Regions from separate parts of the Streptomyces sp. NPDC057697 genome, predicted to be linked through region 1. Evidence: riboswitches for the same ligand, from Rfam matches in the RefSeq annotation. Region 1 holds a riboswitch; each other region holds the start of a gene.
What was found. Region 1 has a riboswitch for cyclic di-AMP ahead of ACFVFH_RS35280 (C40 family peptidase). Riboswitches for the same ligand answer to the same signal wherever they lie in the genome.

Region 1 (4,571 bases):
CAGCCCGTCACGTACTGCCCGAGTTCACCGAACGCACGAGCAACGGCACCCGCACCCTCGACCCGTACTCCAAACTGCTCTCCGAACGGATCGTCTTCCTCGGCACCCCGGTCGACGACGCCGCGGCCTCCGATCTGATCGCCCAGTTCATGCACCTGGAGCACGCCGCCCCGGACCGGCCCGTCTCGCTCTACATCAACTCTCCCGGCGGCTCGTTCGGAGCCATGTCCGCGATCTACGACACGATGCAGTACCTCACCTGCGAGGTGGAGACCTTCTGCCTCGGCCAGGCCGGCCCCTGTGCCTCCGCCCTGCTCGCCGCCGGTGCGCCCGGCCGCCGGCACACGCTGCCCGGCGCGAGGGTCGTCGTGCGGCAGCCGGAACTGACGGAACCGCTGCGGGGCCGGCCCTCGGACCTGGAGATCCAGGCACGGGAACTGGAGCGGGTCCGCGCGGTGCTCACCGCCCTGTTGGCCCGTCACACCGGTCGCGACGCGCAGCAGATCGGCGACGACATCGAGCGCGATCTCATTCTCGACGCGGCGGGCGCCAAGGAATACGGCCTGGTGGACCACGTCCTGGAGGGCCGGAACGCCACGATTCCTCCACGTGGCGCGAGGTGAACACCCGATGCAGCCACCACCGGAGTACCCGCCGCTCCCCGCACTGACGCGCGCCGAGGGGGAGTTCATCGACCGCTACCTCGAAGTCCTCGACCAGGTGGGCCGGATCAACCCGGCCCGGGGCAGCGACACCTACGGGGCACTGCGTGCCGCACAGGCACTGGCCTCGCACGCCAGGGCGCTGCGCGACGCCCTCGCCCTGATGCACGAGCGCGGCGAGGCGCACATCCACTCCGCGACGCTCACCCGGGCACTGCGTGTCCTGGACGGGGAGCGGCGGGCCGGACGCGTCACCGTACCCCCCGCGCCGACGAGTTGACCGAGTCACGCCATCCATGGGTACGACACCGCCCGGCCAACTCCCCCCGCCCCGGGGCACGACGGCCGTCACCCAACTCCCGTATCCGACACGCCCGACGGGCCGACCGGAATTCCTCGCTCGTTCGGCGTAGGAAGTCCCTCTCGTGAGGGACCGCTCAACTTGCGCTTTCCGCGTGGACAGTGGACGGAATCCATCCTTCCGCCGCTGGTACGGCGTGGGTCCGCAGCGCCGGAAGAGCGTCGAAAATCATCATGTCCACCCGAACGGATCAGTCGTGAGGAGCCTCACATATCCCTGTTTCAGCTCGGAAATCCGGCAGTCCGTGAGTCAAGATCCCTGGGACGACAAGCCCCCGCCACCGCGGCGGGGCGGTCCGGGCGGACGCCGAGTCCTGCCGCCGCCCGGATGCCTGGTCGACAGAAGTGGATCGGCAGGAGTGGAGGACCCGAGCACAACGGGTCGGCCTGAACACCGGTCGACCCTCGGGGTGAAGCCGCAGAACGCGGCCGGGCGACTTCGCCAGCCCGAACCCGACAGGTCATCCTTCACAGGCGGCTGACGAAGGGTTGCGCATGACTGCGCAGGTTCATGTCCCGTCTCTGTTCGTCCGGGCCGGTACGGCCTCGGTTCTGACTCTCGCCGCCGTCGGCGGCACCATGTTCGCGCCGGGCGCCGCGACGGACGCCCAGGCGGCGACCCTGTCGATGAAGGCGCTCAACATCGCGGCGTCGAAGAAGGGCTCGCCGTACAGGTGGGGGGCCACCGGCCCCAGCCGCTTCGACTGCTCGGGCCTGACGCTCTACGCGTTCAAGAAGGCGGGCAAGAAGCTCCCCCGCACCGCCCAGCAGCAGTACAACCGGGCCCGCCACATCTCGGCCTCCCACCGGCAACGCGGCGACCTGGTCTTCTTCCACTCCGGCCGCAGCGTCTACCACGTGGGGATCTACGCCGGTCAGGGCAAGATCTGGCACTCGCCGAGGACCGGCGCGGTGGTCCGGCTGGAGAAGATCTGGACGAGAAGCGTCTACTACGGCCGGATCAACTGAGGCGGGGCCCGTCCGGCGGGCCGGGGCCGCGCCCCGCCGGACGGCCCCTGTGCCCGATCACGCCCGGTGCGACGGCGGACCGGTCAGCGGCACCACGCCCCGCTCCGGCTCGACGAGCCGGAGCGCGAGGCGGGCGCCGCGCTCCGCGCGACGCGTCGGTCAGCTCTGCACGGGGACGCTCCAGGGGAGCGCGATCCACACCGTCTTGCCGCCGTCGGCGGTGGGGGTGACGGTGAGCCGGCCGCCGCACTGCTTGGCCAGACAGCGGATGATGGCGAGGCCGCGCCCGTTGTCCTGCTGAACGGCGGCGGGCAGCCGCCTGGGCCAACGGGGGTGACTGTCCGTCACTCCCAGATACAGCTGTTCGTCCCGTTCCAGCCGGAGGTCCACGGTGAAGGTGGGCGACTGCCCGAAGGTGTGCTGGACGGCGTTGGTCGCGAGCTCGGAGACGATGAGCCGGATGTCGTCGGCGAAGTCGGTGTCGGCGGCCAGGCCCCATTCGCCGAGCACCCGGGACACGTACCTGCGGGCCACCGGGACCGAGACCGGCTCGCTCGCCAGAGTGACATGTGCTTCCTGCTGGTCTGCCATGGCGGGCCGTCCTTTCCCACCCGTACCGACCGCGATCGGCCCGGGTTGCGCTTCGAGCCACATTGCCACCGATGCTCCCCGCAGTTACGGCGATCCACCAAGATATGCATATATCTGTCGCTCGATGCGGTGAACCCTGCGACGCAGGACCGGATACGGGCGACACACCGCCGGGTCACCCGGTGCCCGCTCGACGGGCTTCTCCTGCCTGACGGACGGGCCATGGAGGTACGGCCCGTCCGTCAGGGGCGCCCGGACCGGTCGCCCGCCGCGCTCCTCCCGGCGGCGCGGACCTCGTACGTGGCCGGTCCGCGCCGGGCCCCGTCAGCCGGCGGGAGCGGTCCGCAGCAGGACCGCCACGGCGGCCTCGATCTGTTCGCCGGTCAGATCGGCCCGCGCCGTCAGCCGCAGCCGGGACACCCCATCCGGCACGGACGGCGGCCGGAAGCAGCCGACCACGGTCCCGGCGGCGCGGCAGTCGGCCGCCCAGCGCACCGCCGCGTCCGCCGAGGGGGCACGCACCGAGACCACGGCCGCGTCCGGCCGCACGGCGGTCAGACCGGCCGCGGTCAGCCGCTCGTAGAGCGCGGTGGCGACCGTACGGGCCCGCTCCGCCCGTTCCGGCTCGCGGCGCAGCAGGCGCAGGCCCGCCAGCGCGCCGCCCACCGCGGCGGGTGCGAGGCCGGTGTCGAAGATGAACGTACGGGCCGCGTTGACGAGGTGTTCGATGACCCGGGCCGGTCCGAGGACGGCTCCGCCCTGGCTGCCCAGGGACTTGGAGAGGGTGAGCGTGGTGACGATTCCCTCGCCCCCCGCGAGTCCGGCGGCGGCGAGCGCGCCCCGGCCGCCCTCGCCCAGCACGCCGAGGCCATGGGCGTCGTCGACGAGCAGTGCGGCGCCCTCCGCACGGCAGACCTCGGCCAGCCGGGGCAGCGGTGCCGCGTCGCCGTCGACCGAGAAGACCGAGTCGCTGACGGCCAGCGCCCGCCCCCCGTGCGCCCGCAGCGCCTTGCGCACCGCCTCGGGATCGGCGTGCGGAACGACGGCGGTCGCGGCCCGGGAGAGCCGGCAACCGTCCACGATCGAGGCGTGGTTGCCCGCGTCGGAGACGATCAGCGAACCGTGGCCGGTGAGCGCGGTGAGGGCGGCGAGATTGGCCGCGTAGCCCGACGACAGCACCAGCGCCGCCTCGAAGCCGCAGAACTCGGCCAGCTCCGCCTCCAGTTCGGCGTGCAGCGCGGTGGAGCCGGTGACCAGCCGCGAGCCGGTCGCGCCCGCCCCCCATTCCCGCGCGGCGGCGGCCGCGGCGGCGGTGACGTCGGGGTGGCGTGCCAGACCCAGGTAGTCGTTGCTCGCCAGGTCCAGGAGTCCGGACGCGGCGGGCCTGGGGCGCAGGGTACGGACGAGTCCGGCGTCGGCGCGGCGGCGCGCCTCCGCGTCGATCCAGTCGAACGGGTCGAAGGGCATGAGCGGTCCCTTTTGTAGGCAGCTCACAGACCCTAACCGTGGGCGCAGCAGGTCATGGTGTGGCAATACACACACCCTCGACAGGCTCTGTTGTCCGGTTCCTCCTTGGCTGCGGGCCGTCCGGTAGGCCAGGATCTTCGCCATGGACCTCCTGAACACGCTGGTGGACAAGGGGCTGCGGCGCGAGCTGCCGACCCGCGAAGAAGCCCTCGCCGTACTGGCGACCTCGGACGACGACCTGCTCGACGTGGTGGCCGCGGCCGGAAAGGTGCGCCGTCAGTGGTTCGGGCGGCGCGTGAAACTCAACTATCTGGTCAACCTCAAGTCCGGTCTGTGCCCCGAGGACTGCTCGTACTGCTCGCAGCGGCTGGGCTCCAAGGCCGAGATCCTCAAGTACACCTGGCTGAAACCGGATGAGGCGTCGCAGGCGGCCGCCGCCGGTGTGGCGGGCGGGGCCAAACGGGTGTGTCTGGTGGCGAGCGGCCGCGGCCCGACGGACCGCGATGTCGACCGGGTGTCGAA
Region 2 (4,571 bases), on a different contig from region 1:
ACGGTAGGACGGCCGTGCGTCAGGTCAGGCGGACGCCTCGGTGAGCCGGGCCAGCTCCTGCTCGGTCAGCGACAGGTCCGCAACGGCCACCAGCGCGGGCAGCTGCTCGACCGTACGGGCCGAGGCGATCGGCGCGACCACGGTCGGCCGGGACGCCAGCCAGGCCAGCGCGACGGTCGCGATCTGCGCGTCGTGCTCCTTGGCGACCTCGTCGAGCGCCGCCAGGACCCTCTGGCCCCGCTCCGAGTCCCGGTACTGGGCGACGAGCTCCAGCCGCGCGCTCTCCACCGTGGCGCCCGGACGGTACTTCCCGGTGAGGAAGCCGGAGGCCAGCGCGAAGTACGGCACGGCGGCGAGCCCGGCGCGGGCGGCGGTGTCCTGGAGCTCGCCCTCGTACGTGTCGCGGGAGACCAGGTTGTAGTGCGGCTGCAGGGCGACGTAGCGGGCCAGGCCCTCGCGCTCCGAGAAGTCCAGGGAGGCCTGGAGCCGCGCGGGGCTGATGTTGGAGGCGGCGATCTCCCTGACCTTGCCCTCCTTCACCAGCTGGTCGAGGGTGGTGATGATGTCCTCGACCGGCACGCTCTCGTCGTCGAAGTGCGTGTAGTAGAGGTCGATGTGGTCGGTGCCGAGCCTGCGCAGCGACGCCTCGGCCCCGGCCTTGATGGTGGCGGGCGCGAGCCCCTTGTACGAGGGGTGGGTGGAGACCTTGGTGGCGATCACGACATCGGCGCGACGGGAGCGGGAGGCGAGCCACTTGCCGATGACCGTCTCCGACTCCCCGCCCTCGTTGCCCTGCACCCAGGCGGAGTAGCCGTCGGCGGTGTCGACGAAGTTGCCTCCGGCCTCGACGTAGGCGTCCAGGACGGCGAACGACTGCGCCTCGTCGGCGGTCCAGCCGAAGACGTTGCCGCCGAGGGCGAGCGGGAAGACCTGAAGGTCCGAGGAGCCCAGCTTACGAAGAGAAGTCATGAGTGGATCAACGTCCCGCGCCGGGCCCGCTATTCCACCGCCGGGTCCGCTGTTCCACCGCCGGATCCGCTGTTCCACCACTGTTCCGCTGTTCCGCCACTGTTCCGCTGTTCCGCCACTGTTCCGCCACGACGGACCGGCAGCCCTGACGTCGGGGGGTGAGCGTCAGGGCTGCCGGGGTTCATCGGGGGCTGACCGGCGCACCTCACGGGTGGGCGGTCGCCGTTCCAGGGGGTCGTCTCAGGGGTTGAGGCCCTTGCCGCGGAGCCAGGCCATCGGGTCGATGCCCGTACCGCCGGCGGTGTGGACCTCCAGGTGGAGGTGCGGCCCGGTCACATTGCCGGTCGCGCCGACCCGGCCGATGGTCTCACCGGTGCTGACCTTCTGGCCGACGCCGACGCCGATCGAGGACTGGTGGCAGAACCACAGCTCCGTACCGTCGTCGAGCTCCAGCACCGTGCGGTAGCCGTACGCGCCGGACCAGCCGGCCGACTTGACCGTGCCGCTGTGGATCGCCTTGATCGGGGTACCGGTCGGAGCCGCGAAGTCGAGGCCGGTGTGGTGGCCGGAGGACCACATCGAACCGGCTTCGCCGAACGTCGAGGTGATCGTGTACGAGGAGGTCGGGATGGCGTAGCTGGCGGCGAGCTTGGCGAGCCGCAGGGCCTCCGCCTTCTTCTTGGCCTCCTCCTCCGCCTTCTTCTTCTCGGCCTCGGCCTTGGCCTCCGCCTCGTCCTGCTGCTTCTTGGCCTCGGCGGCGGCCTTCTCGGAGGCTTCCTTCTCCTGGGCGGCCTTGGCCTCGGCGTCGGCGGCGTCCTGCTGCTGCTCGGCCTGCTGGAGGATGCGGGCGCGGAGCGCCTCGCCCGCGTCCGTCGCCCCCTGCTCCGCCTCGGCGGTGGTGATGCCGGCGGTGGTGAGCGGGGCGGAGGCGGCCGTGACCGCGGTCTTGTCGGCCTCGGACCCGTCGGAGAACAGGGCGCCCACACCGGGCAGGGACTTGGCGTCGGGGAGGTTGTCCTTGATGGAGTCGGGCACCGAGATGGAGACCGGCGGCTTGCCCGCCGCGGTGGCCATGCCGCCCGCGCCGACCGCCGCTATGACGCCGACGCCGAGCACGGTGGAGCTGCGGGCGAGACCGTTGCGCTGCTTGGCGACGCGGTGTCTGCCGCGCACCGGGCGGACGGTCTCCTCGGTGGGGTTCCACTCGTCCCAACCACGCTCGGACTCACCGGAGTTGGCCTCGGCGCGGAGGTCGCCACCGAACTCGCCACCGAACTCCCCGGCGAACTCGCGACCGGGCTCGCCGCCGAAGTCTCCGGTGGTTCCGACGGCCGATCCGCCGTTCAACCCGCCGTTCAATCCGCCGGTGAAGTCACCGCCCGGCTCGGTGCCGTGCCCCGTGCCGTAGTCGGTTCCGAACGCCGTCGCCGGACCGGTGGGCACGAACGCCGTAGCCGGACCGGTGGGGACGAAAGCCGTGGCGGGACCGGTGGGTGCGAATTCGGCGCCGTAACCGGCGCCGTAACCGGCGTCGGGACGGGTGCCGTAGTCGGCGCCGTGACCGCTGCCGTAGTCGGGTTGGAACCGGGACGGGGCCTCGGGGGCAGGCTTGTTGGACGCCACGGGGGCGCACTCCTTTCCTTCCTTCTCGCCTACCGGGTTAGCTGACGGGTTCGGAGCAGGAAGGTCTCCTACGGGCCCCTCCGTCTCTCACGAGACACAGGTGTCCGATTCACCCCAATGTAGGTGGTTCCCCGGTTCCCTTGCGGAATTCGGCGCTCGCGCACGGTGCCGCCCTTGACGACGGCTGGGACGACCGCGCTGCGTTATCGAACGTTAATAGACACCGGCGTCCTATTCCAAGCTGTTCCCACTGATCGTTCACGTCTTTGGCCTGGACTTTACGGGACACAAGCGGGTGGAATCGGACGAGTTGACCGCACCTCAGCCATTACCCCGTTTCTGACGTTGCGTCAAACGTTATGCGGAGCGGCGCCTTTCGACTACACAGGGTGGCATCACGCATCCGCCCCCTCGCCACGCCCCTCGCCACGCCCCTCGCCACGCTTCTCGCCCCGCTTCTCACCCCGCCCCTCCCACCGTCTCCGCGCCCACGATCCGTACGGTCCTGCGCCGGTCCGGCTGCCCCGCGGCGGGACGTACCACCGCGAGCAGCGCCATGTCGTCGGTCGTCTCGCCGCCCGTGTGCAGCCGTACGTCGTCGGTCAGCGCGGACAGCAGCTCCTCGGGCCCCGGAAAGATCCGCCCGCGCAGCCGGGCCGCCGGATCGTAGAAGACCCCCTCGGCGTTCCGCGCCTCGGACAGCCCGTCCGTGTAGAGCAGCAGCGTCGTCCCGGCCGGCAGGTCCCACTCGTCCGTCCGCTCCGGCCATGCCCCCAGCCCCATCCCCAGCGGCAGCGCCGGCACGGACGGCTTCAGCACCTCCAGCGCCCCGTCCGGGTGGAGCAGGATCGGTTCGGGGTGACCACGGTTGACGATCCGCACCCGGGAGAGCCCGGACGGGATCTCGGCGAGCACGGCGGTGATGAAGCCCTCCAGGACGTCGAGCCCGCCCCGCCGCGCCTCCTCCCGCGCCAGCGCCCGCTCCAGCCGGCCGGCCACCCCCTCCAGCGAGGGCTCCTGCTCGGCCGCCTCGCGGAACGCCCCCATGACCACCGCCACCGTCTCCACGGCTTCGAGCCCCTTGCCCCGCACGTCCCCGACCACCAGCCGCACCCCCTGCGGGGTGTCCGCCACGGCGAAGAGGTCACCGCCGACGAACTCGTCCGCCTGCGCCGCCTCGTACCGCGCGGCTACCTGTAGTCCGCCGATCCGGTCGGACGGCTGGGGCAGCACCGCGCGCATGGCGGTCTCCGCGACGAATCTCGCGGAGGCCAGCTGCTCGTTGCCGCGCCGCACGACCCCGTTGATCACCACGGCGAGGACCGAGACGGTGGCCAGCGTGAGCAGCTCGATCAACGGCACGACCTGCGGCAACGTATTGCTGTACAGCCGCAGCGCGATCACGGCCAGCATCGAGGCGATCCCGGTGCGGATGGTGCTGGAGAGCGAGAAGAACGGGGCGGCGATCAGCGGGGCGGCCACGAACAGCGGAATGGCGGTGAAGGTCTGCGGGGTGAAGAAGTCGAACACGAGCCCGCCGAGAATCATCAGGGCGGGGAGGGTACGCACGAAGCTCCGGGTACGCGCACCGCCCCCGGCATGTCTGCCGCGCCGCCTCTCCCGCTTCCACACCTGTGGTCTCCTGCCCGGTACGCGCGCGGCTGCGGACGGTACCGCGCCCCACTCCCAGGCTCGCCGGAGCGGCACGGAGCTGCGACTCCTCGTCCGCCAAAAGGGGGATACCCGCGACGGGGCTCACGCACCCGCGCGGGCCCGCGCACGGAAACGAATCAGGCCCGGCACGCTGTATGCGTGCCGGGCCTGGTCCTTCAGTAGCGGGGACAGGATTTGAACCTGCGACCTCTGGGTTATGAGCCCAGCGAGCTACCGAGCTGCTCCACCCCGCGTCGGTGAACACAACTCTACGGCATCTCCGGCGCCCGTTTGACCACTCCGGTTTGCCGGGCCGTCACCCGGAC
Region 3 (4,571 bases), on a different contig from region 1:
GTCGAGCTCCCGCCGCCCGAGGAGGCGACCGTGCCGTGCACCAGGGCCGAGGCGCCGCGCTCGGAGTGCGCGAAGCCGAGGACGGCGACGACGCCCGCCGCGATCACTTCGAGGACCAGGAAGATTCCGGTGATCCACGCGTTGGCGCGCAGGTCCAGGAGACCGGCGAGGGTGGCGAGCACCATGACGCCCGCGCCCGCGAGGGGCGCCGGGATGTGCACGAGGGGTTCGAGGTAGTCGGCCGTGCCCATGGCGATGACCGGCGGCACGATCATCACCACCAGCAGCGAGAGCACGAAGACCAGCCACCCGGCGAGCCGCCCCGCCATGGTCGACACCATGGCGTACTCGCCGCCGGCGCTCGGGATGAGCGTGCCCAGCTCCGAGTAGCAGAACGCGACCGCGATGCAGAGCAGCGAACCGATGGCGATGGTGAGGGCGGTGTACGTGCCGAGGCTGGAGAACAGGTCCGGCACGACCACGAAAAGGGTGGAGGCGGGCGTCACGCAGGAGAGCGTGAGCAGTGTTCCGCCCACGACGCCGATGGAACGCTTGAGCTTCTGTGGAGTGGGGCCGGTCGCTGGGGCGAGCGCCTGGGGAGCGCTGAGCGTTTCGGTCATCGTGCGGTTCCGATCGACAGGTGCGGTGTTGGAGCACGGGAGCGGTATCGCCTCCAGACGAGGACGTGGTGAGTGGTTTCGTCGCTCCCAGCGCGATATGCAATCCTGACGTGTTCCGCAGGTCAAGAGCTGTTCACCTTCGGAATTCGTTGTTCCGAAGGCTTGATCCAACGATTTTGCGCTAACACCGGCCTGTCTTGCGGGGATCGGCGGGCACGGGAACCGCAGCCCCGGCCGAGGGAAAGTTTCGTCCATTTCCAGCATCCGGGAGCCCGGAGCGCCGCCCTTGCCGCACGGGGGCGTGCGCGGGCGCGGCAGGGCACCAACCCCGTGGGTAGCGCATCCACGGGGTTGGTGCCAGCCTGGAGTCATGGCTTGGGCGTCTTGGACGACTTGCGGTGTGTTCTCCGGGCACGGCGGCGTGCTCACGGAGGAGGTCGGTGTCCTGTCCGGGGACCTGACCGTCCACACGACCTGGGCGGAGGACACGGCCCAGGTCACGGTGCAGTACACGGGCGCGATCGACTGGTTCACCATGTCGGGCAGTCCCGTGCCGTGCCGTTCCGAGGAGGACAGCCGCCGTCTGCACGACGCGGCGGTGCAGGCGGTACGGGCCGGGCAGGCCGCCACCGTACCCGCGCCGCCCCGCACCCGTCCGGGACAGGCGTCGGCGTCCGCGCCGGAGTGACGTCGGGGCGGCGGCGGAGCGGCGGCGGAGCGGCGGCGGTCACGCGTCGCGGAGCGCCGCGGCGACCAGCCCCGCGATCTCGTCCCGCGGGACGTCCCCGCCGCCCACCAGCCGGTCGAAGACCAGCCCGTCCACGCAGGCCAGGAGGGTGAGCGTGCGGTTCCCGGCGTCGGCCGCCCCCTGCGCGTCCAGGAAGGCCCGTACGGCCTCGCGGGCCGCGTTCCCGCGCGGCACGAGGATCTCCCGCAGCTCCGGGTGGTGCACGCTCTCGACGGCGCAGGCGTAGCGGGCGAGCGACCTCCGGCGCCCCTCCCCCGTCAGCCGCCGTGCGACGAAGACGGCGAGACCGTCCGTCAGCCGGTCCGCGTCGGACACCGCCCCCGCCTGCTCACCGGCCGTCCGCAGCCACCCGGATCCGCTCGCCGAGGTCCACCGCCGGTTCGGCGGCCGGCACGATCCCATTCCCGCCCTGCCGGCGGCGACCCGTCCCGAGGCCGTCCTGCACCACGACATCGACGAGTTGGCCGTACCGCTGCCGTCCTACGCGGTGGGCCGGATCGCCCTGCTCGGCGACGCCGCCCATGCCATGACCCCGAACCTCGGCCAGGGAGCCTGCCAGGCACTGGAGGACGCGGCGACACCGGCCGCCGCGCTCTCCACCGCGCCCACGGTCGACGCGGCGCTCGGACGTTACGACGCCGAGCGCCGCCCCCGCAGCCAGTCGGTCGTCCGGGCCGCGCGCCTGGCCGGCCGGATGGGGCACCGGCTGTCGCATCCCGCGGCCGTCGCGCTGCGCGACGCGGCGCTGCGGATCGCACCGTCCCGCGTCACCGTCCGCACGATCCTGCGCCACGCCGACTGGACGCCCCCGCGACCGGGCTGATCGCGGGAACCGGCCGGTCCGGGGGCCGTTCTGTGCGTCAGTAGGCCCCGTTGACGTTGTCGATGGAGCCGTACTTGTCGGCCGCGTAGTTGCAGGCCGCCGTGATGTTGGCGACGGGGTCGTAGCTGTCCATCGCCGTGCCGGGCACGTGGTAGGCCCGGAAGGTGGGGTCGATGATCTGGAGCAGCCCCTTGGACGGCGTGCCGGCGACGGCGTTCGAGTCCCAGTTGTTGATGGCGCGCGGGTTGCCGGAGGACTCGCGCATGACGTTGCGGTGGATGCCGTCGTAGCTGCCGGGGATGCCGTGCTCGGCCATGACGGCCAGCGACTCCTTGATCCAGCCGTCCAGGTCGTTCGTGTACGCGGCGGCCGGTGCGGCTGCGGCGACGGTCTGCGTCGGCGCCGCCGCGGCGGCGTGGGCACCGATCAGCGGAAGCATGAGGACGGCCGCCCCCGTGCCCGCGGCGATGAAGCCCCGGGTCAGCGAGGAGGGGGTGCGACGACGACGGTACGTACCCGTTGCGGGCATGGTGGATTCCTCTCCGTCGCCTGCGAGGTGAGCTGTCGGGTTCGGGCTGGAGCTGCCCGGCCGCACATGGAGTGCGACTTCACCCCGAGCCGTTCCGGACACCGGACCGGCGGCCTGCTTGGGTTCCCCGCTCCTGCCTTGCACGAATGGGTGGGATGTCCGGGGCGGCGGCAGGATTCGGCGTTCCGTCCGGATTGACGGAGACCGTAGGCGAGAAAAGCCGAAAGGGACAAGACCCCAATTTCCGAATGCAATTCACTTACAAGATCGAATGGAGGGAACAGCGGTAACCCAGCTCACACCGGGCCATTCCCGCCCCTTGCACGGAAAGGGGACCGGGGGTCGCCGGCGGCCTCCGGGAGCTCGGACGTGACTCGCACCACAGGCCCGCGCATGGCGCTTCCCGCATCCCATCAAAAGCCGTGATTCACTCAAATCACTTTTAAATAAACAAAAGGCTAATCGGCTCCAAATGTGCATAACGGGCATAAGGTCTCGCGGTGCGACCCCTCCGCGTCCGTCCGCGGCTCTCGGCCGGGAGGCATTGCCATCGCCCCACCCCGCAGCTATCGTTACCGGGTCCTGTTGTCTCCGATCGAGGTGGACGTTGCGCATCTGAGGTCCGCGAACATCGCGCCGTACGGCTCAGCCCGTACGCCCGTCACGCCGACGCAGCCTTCCGTGCTGCCCGTGACCCCGCGTGGATGCGACCTCGGTGCATGAGCCGTCCCCGATCTTCAGGGCCGCCACACCCCTCTCCGCCGTCCGGTCGCCGCGTGGTGCTCGCATACGAATCCCCCTTCATTTCGTTTGCGACTGCGAGGAACAACATGGCGACACCCACCACCCCCGGCGCTTCCCTCACCTGCTCGGCGCTGTCCTTCCACTGGCCGGACGGCACGGCCGTCTTCGACGAGCTCTCCCTCTCCATCGGCCGGGGCCGGGTCGGCCTCGTCGGCAGCAACGGCGCCGGCAAGTCCACCCTGCTGCGGCTGCTCGCCGGCCGGCTGCGCCCCTCCCAGGGTTCGGTGACCGTCGGCGGCAGCCTCGCCCACCTGCCGCAGAACGTCACCCTCGACACCACACTGCGGGTGGACCGGGCCCTCGGTATCGCCGAGCGGCGCGACGCACTGCGCGCCGTCGAGTCGGGCGAGGTCGACGAGAGGCACTTCGAGACGATCGGCGACGAATGGGACGTCGAGGAGCGGGCCCTGGCGACGCTGGGCTCGCTCGGCCTCGGCGGGATCGAACTGGACCGCACCGTAGGCCAGTTGTCGGGCGGGGAGACCGTACTGCTGCGCCTGGCGGCGCTGCTGCTGGAGCGTCCCGACGTCCTGCTCCTGGACGAACCCACCAACAACCTCGACGCGTTCGCGCGTCGCAGGCTCTACGAGGCCGTCGACTCCTGGCGCTCCGGCGTCCTGGTCGTGGTCAGCCACGACCGGGAACTGCTGGAGCGGGTGGACCGCATCGCGGAACTGCGCACCGGGTCACTGCACTGGTACGGCGGCGGCTGGTCCGCGTACCAGGAAGCCGTGGCCGTCGAACAGGAGGCCGCGGGGCGGACGTTGCGGGCCGCCGAGGCGGACCTGCGCCGCCAGAAACGTGAACTGGAGGAGACCCGGGTGAAGCTGGCCAGGCGTCGGCGCAACGGAAGGAAGGCCGAGGCCGAGGGCGGTCTGCCGAAGATCCTGGCCGGCCGCCGCAAGCGGGCCGCGCAGGAGTCGGCGGGCAAGCTGCGCGGCGTCCACGAGGAGCGGCTCGATCAGGCGCGCGAGCGCCGGGAGGAGGCCGCGGAGTCCGTCCGCGACGACGCCGAGATCCGTGTGAGCCTGCCGGGCACGGCGGTCC
Region 4 (4,571 bases), on a different contig from region 1:
GTTCGCCCCCTTGCCGTCGCCCAGGACCGCGTGCAGCTGCTCGACGTCGCCGTGGCGGACCATGTGCCAGAACTCCGCACCGTCGGCCGGGTCGGAGAGCGGGATGTTGATGTTCCGCACGCCGGGCAGCTCCACGTCCAGGCCGTCCAGCCGGCGGTCGGCGGCGCTGCGGAAGTCGAAGACCGTGTGCAGGCCGAGACCGTGGAGGAACGAGGCGTCCTCGGCCGTGGCGCGCGCGAGGTGGCCGCTGCGGAAGAGCCGTCCGTACCGCACCCGCCGGCCGTCCCCGGTGGGCAGCCCGCCCACGTCGCGGAAGTTGAGGACACCCGCCAGTTCGGGTTCCGCCGACGGGACCTGCGGCACGTGCTGCGTCACGGTGACTCCTGGAGGATCTGGTGCCGACGCGGGTCGTCCGCGAGGCCACTTCGGCGACGATACGACATCGATTCCTCAGGCAATCATCTCGGTTCCGCCCTGTCGATACCCGGGCTAACTCCGGTTCTCCCGAGGCGGATCCGCCCGGTGAATTCCGTCCGGGCCCGTTGCCCGCACCCCAGGCATGGTCGATGATGTGCGGAACTGTTGAAATGTGGGGATGCGATGATCGAGACGGGCACCACCGGCCGTATCTGGCTGCTCACCGGCGCGAGCAGCAGCTACGCACTGCGACTCACCGACCAGGACGAACTGGTCCATCTGCACTGGGGGCCGAGGATCTCCCTCGCGGCCGCCGAAGCCCTGGCCGCGGCGCCGGAGCTGCCCTTCCGGGCCTTCGAGTCCCCGCTCGACGGCCGGGAGGAGTATCCGGTGGAGGGCGGCCCCCGGTTCGTCCGCCCGGCGCTCTCGGTGCGCACCCCGCAGGTCCGCGGCACCGAATGGGCCTTCGAGGCCGCCGAGGTGGACGGGGACGAACTGCGGCTCGGCTTCACCGACTCCGTGCACCGGCTCGCCCTCACCCTGCACTACCGGATGCGGGACGGCTCCGACGTCGTGGAGCGCCGGGCCACCGTCGCCCACGCCGGACCGGACGGCCCGCCGCTGGAACTGCTGCGCGCCGACGCGGCCGCCTGGACGCTGCCCGCCCGCGACGGCTGGCGGCTCAGCCGGCTGCACGGGCGCTGGGCGGCGGAGTCGCGGCTGGAGCGGGCTGAGCTGATGCACGGCGAGAGCGTCGTCTCCAGCCGCCGCGGCCACACCGGCCACCAGTACCTGCCGTGGGTCGCGCTGGACGCCGACGGCACGGCGACCGAGGAGAGCGGCGAGGTGTACGGCTGTGCGCTCGGCTGGTCCGGGTCGTGGCGGATCTCCGTGCAACGGCTGCCCGACGGGCTCGTACAGATCACCGGCGGCGCCGGATACGACGACTCCGGGCTGCTGCGGCTCGCGCCGGGGGAGTCCTACACCACGCCGGTGTTCGCCGGGCTGTGGAGCGGGCAGGGGTTCGGCGGGGCGAGCCGCGCCTGGCACGCCTGGCAGCTGGCCCATGTGATCCCGGACGCCGAGGTGCCCCGCCCGGTGCTCTACAACTCCTGGGAGGCGACGGGCTTCGACATCTCGCTCGACCAGCAGCGCGCCCTGGCCCGGCGCGCCGCGGCGATGGGCGTCGAGCTGTTCGTCGTGGACGACGCGTGGTTCGGACAGCGGACCAGTGACCACGCCGGGCTGGGCGACTGGACGGCCAATCCGGACCGCTTCCCCGGCGGGCTGAAGCCGCTCGCCGACGAGGTGCACGGGCTCGGCATGCGGTTCGGAATCTGGGTCGAACCGGAAATGGTCAATGCCGACAGCGATCTCTACCGGGCGCACCCCGACTGGGTGCAGCACTTCCCCGGGCGGACGCGCACCGAGTACCGCAACCAGCTGGTGCTCAATCTGGCCCGCCCCGATGTGCAGGAATACCTCTGGCAGCAGCTGGACGCCCTGCTCTCCGGTACGCCCGTCGACTATGTGAAATGGGATTTCAACCGCTGCTTCACCGACGCGGGCTGGCCGGGCGAGGAGTACCCGCAGAAGATCTGGATCGAGCACGTGAACGCCCTCTACGCGCTGATCGACCGGCTCAGGGCCGCGCACCCCGCGGTCGCGTTCGAGTCCTGCTCGGGCGGCGGCGGCCGGGTCGACCTGGGAATCCTGTCCCGTACGGACCAGGTGTGGACCTCCGACAACACCGACCCGCTCGACCGTCTCGCCATCCAGGAGGGCTTCGGGCACATCCATCCGGCGCGGGTGATGGCCGCCTGGGTCACCGACAGCCCCAACCACCAGCTCAACGGGAGGGTCAGCTCGCTGCGGTTCCGTTTCGTGAGCGCCATGGCCGGGGTGCTCGGGGTCGGCGGCGACCTCGCCGAATGGAGCGAGGAGGAACTGGCCGAGGCCCGGACCTGGGTGGAGCTCTACAAGGAGATCCGGCCGGTCGTGCAGTACGGCGCGCTGTACCGGCTGCGCGAGCCGCGCGGCGGCCTCAGCGCGGTCCAGTACGTCCACGGGGAGGAGACCGTGGTCCTGATGTGGCTGGAGGCGCAGCGGTACGGGGAGCGGCCCCCGGCCCTGCGGCTGCGGGGGCTCGACCCCGAAGCGACGTACACCTGCCTGGACACGGGGGCGGTGCACCACGGCTCGGTGCTGCTGCACCAGGGGCTGCACACCGGACTCCGGGGCGATCTCGACGCGGGGGTGCTGAGGTTCCGGCGGACGTGAGCGACGGGGTCTGTCCGTAATACAGGCTTTTGCCCGAACATGGCCTGATTGTGCGGGAGATCATCACCGCCTCGTGAGCGGGATCATATCCGTGACCGTGTGTGGTGACGGGCGAGTCGGGCATTCCGTGCGCGGTGCGGAATGCCAAGATCCTTAATCCACGGAGTGTGACCGGGATTCCGTGCCGATTTCCCGGCGCGGAATCCCGGCGTGGAACCTGTGGCTTGTTCTCGTCGTCCCGGCTCGCTTACGGTCACCGTCAATCCGGACGGACCGCCTAATCCTGCCGCCGTCCGGAATTCACATCCACTCATCGCGTGGCAGGAGCGGGGGAACCAGGTAAGCCGCCGGCCGGAGAATTCCGGACGGCTAGGGGTGAAGTCGCGCTCGACGCGGCCGGGCATCTCCAGCCCGAACCCGACAGCTCACCTCGCAGGCGCCGGAGAGGAAAAACGCCATGCCCATATCGGGTAAGCACCGCCGTCCGAACTTCGGCCCCATCGCCCGCGGCGTCGCCGCGGCAGGCGCCGGTGGCGCCGTCCTCGCGCTGCCGCTGCTCGGCGCCACGGGTGCCCACGCCGCGGAGCAGGCCGCCCCGGCCGCCGCTCCCCGGTCGGCCGCCGTCACGCACGCCGAGCCGGTCGCCCAGAAGCAGGCCGCCCCCACGACGTACTCCGTCGTCTCCGGCGACTACCTGTCCAAGATCGCCGCCGAGCACAAGATCAAGGGCGGCTGGCAGCAGCTGTACCAGGACAACCGCAAGGTCGTCGGCGAGAACCCCAGCCTGATCTTCCCGGGCATGAAGCTGACCCTCGGCGCCGGAGCGACCGCCGCCGCTGCCGCGCCCACCGGCGCCGGCACCGGCTCCGCCCTCCCGTCGAAGGCGCCCTCGGCGGCCGTCGAGAAGTCCGCCGCGACCCAGTCTGCGCCCGCCGCTCAGCCCAAGGCCCCGGCCGAGGCCCCCGCCGCCCAGAGCAACGGCTCCGGCTACGTCCACCCGGTCCCCGGCAACCACACCACCAACTACCGCGCCTCCGGCTCCAACTGGTCCAGCGGCAGCCACACCGGGATCGACTTCCCCGTCTCCACCGGCACCAGCGTGAAGTCCATCACCTCCGGCACCGTCGTCGCGGCCGGCTGGGGCGGCGCGTACGGCAACCAGGTCGTCGTCAAGCACGCCGACGGCCACTACTCGCAGTACGGCCACCTGTCCTCCGTCTCGGTCTCGACGGGTCAGACCGTGGGCGCCGGCCAGCAGATCGGCCTCTCCGGCGCCACCGGCAACGCCACCGGACCGCACCTGCACTTCGAGGTCCGCACCGGCCCGGACTACGGCTCGGACATCGACCCGATCGCCTTCCTGGCCTCGCACGGCATCTACGTCTGAGCCGGACGGCCGGGCAGCTGAGCGACACGGCATGACCTGAGCAACCCGGAAAGGGGCGGTGCGCGGCGGCGCACCGCCCCTTCTGCTTATTCCCCCTTTACCAAAACCTGACCGGGTGGTCTATGTCACCACCCGTCAACCCCTTATTACGGTCGCGTAGGTCACATTCGGCAGTGCAGGATAAGCGTTTGTGGCAGACGATTCGAGAAAAAACCAACGTGGCGTCATCAACCGACAGGGCGTCATCGGGTCGTACGCGGCGATTGGCGACAGCTTCACCGAGGGGGTCGGCGACCCCGGCCCGGACGGTACCTTCGTCGGCTGGGCCGACCGTTTCGCAGTACTCCTCGCCGACCAGCTCCCGGACCCCGGCGCCGAAGCGGGTGCCGAAGCTTCCGCGCACGGGAATTTCAGGTACGCCAATCTCGCCGTACGCGGACGCCTCCTCGACCAGATCGTCGAGGAACAGGTGCCGCGCGCCAAGGAG

Region 2: it holds a riboswitch for cyclic di-AMP, as region 1 does, so the genes downstream of both, ACFVFH_RS09905 (M23 family metallopeptidase) here and ACFVFH_RS35280 (C40 family peptidase) in region 1, are expected to answer to the same signal.
Region 3: it holds a riboswitch for cyclic di-AMP, as region 1 does, so the genes downstream of both, ACFVFH_RS23810 (transglycosylase SLT domain-containing protein) here and ACFVFH_RS35280 (C40 family peptidase) in region 1, are expected to answer to the same signal.
Region 4: it holds a riboswitch for cyclic di-AMP, as region 1 does, so the genes downstream of both, ACFVFH_RS32005 (peptidoglycan DD-metalloendopeptidase family protein) here and ACFVFH_RS35280 (C40 family peptidase) in region 1, are expected to answer to the same signal.

What each region holds. Positions count from the first base shown of each region.
Region 1 is NZ_JBHVJA010000025.1:36,255-40,825, forward strand. Features, by position in the region: gene ACFVFH_RS35270 (ATP-dependent Clp protease proteolytic subunit) at 1-623, shown strand, start outside; gene ACFVFH_RS35275 (hypothetical protein) at 631-942, shown strand; cyclic di-AMP (ydaO/yuaA leader) riboswitch at 1,334-1,514, shown strand; gene ACFVFH_RS35280 (C40 family peptidase) at 1,518-1,991, shown strand; gene ACFVFH_RS35285 (ATP-binding protein) at 2,151-2,582, opposite strand; gene ACFVFH_RS35290 (8-amino-7-oxononanoate synthase) at 2,907-4,049, opposite strand; gene bioB (biotin synthase BioB) at 4,192-4,571, shown strand, end outside.
Region 2 is NZ_JBHVJA010000003.1:24,685-29,255, forward strand. Features, by position in the region: gene ACFVFH_RS09895 (PrsW family intramembrane metalloprotease) at 1-7, shown strand, start outside; gene ACFVFH_RS09900 (aldo/keto reductase) at 25-969, opposite strand; gene ACFVFH_RS09905 (M23 family metallopeptidase) at 1,210-2,316, opposite strand; cyclic di-AMP (ydaO/yuaA leader) riboswitch at 2,604-2,757, opposite strand; gene ACFVFH_RS09910 (PP2C family protein-serine/threonine phosphatase) at 3,052-4,224, opposite strand; tRNA gene ACFVFH_RS09915 (tRNA-Met) at 4,426-4,499, opposite strand.
Region 3 is NZ_JBHVJA010000009.1:302,911-307,481, reverse strand. Features, by position in the region: gene ACFVFH_RS23830 (APC family permease) at 1-620, opposite strand, end outside; gene ACFVFH_RS23825 (hypothetical protein) at 991-1,308, shown strand; partial or broken gene ACFVFH_RS23820 (TetR family transcriptional regulator C-terminal domain-containing protein) at 1,348-1,713, opposite strand; partial or broken gene ACFVFH_RS23815 (FAD-dependent monooxygenase) at 1,718-2,191, shown strand; gene ACFVFH_RS23810 (transglycosylase SLT domain-containing protein) at 2,229-2,720, opposite strand; cyclic di-AMP (ydaO/yuaA leader) riboswitch at 2,725-2,883, opposite strand; gene ACFVFH_RS23805 (ABC-F family ATP-binding cassette domain-containing protein) at 3,551-4,571, shown strand, end outside.
Region 4 is NZ_JBHVJA010000017.1:4,799-9,369, forward strand. Features, by position in the region: gene ACFVFH_RS31995 (tyrosine-protein phosphatase) at 1-375, opposite strand, end outside; gene ACFVFH_RS32000 (alpha-galactosidase) at 601-2,697, shown strand; cyclic di-AMP (ydaO/yuaA leader) riboswitch at 2,995-3,151, shown strand; gene ACFVFH_RS32005 (peptidoglycan DD-metalloendopeptidase family protein) at 3,155-4,084, shown strand; gene ACFVFH_RS32010 (SGNH/GDSL hydrolase family protein) at 4,275-4,571, shown strand, end outside.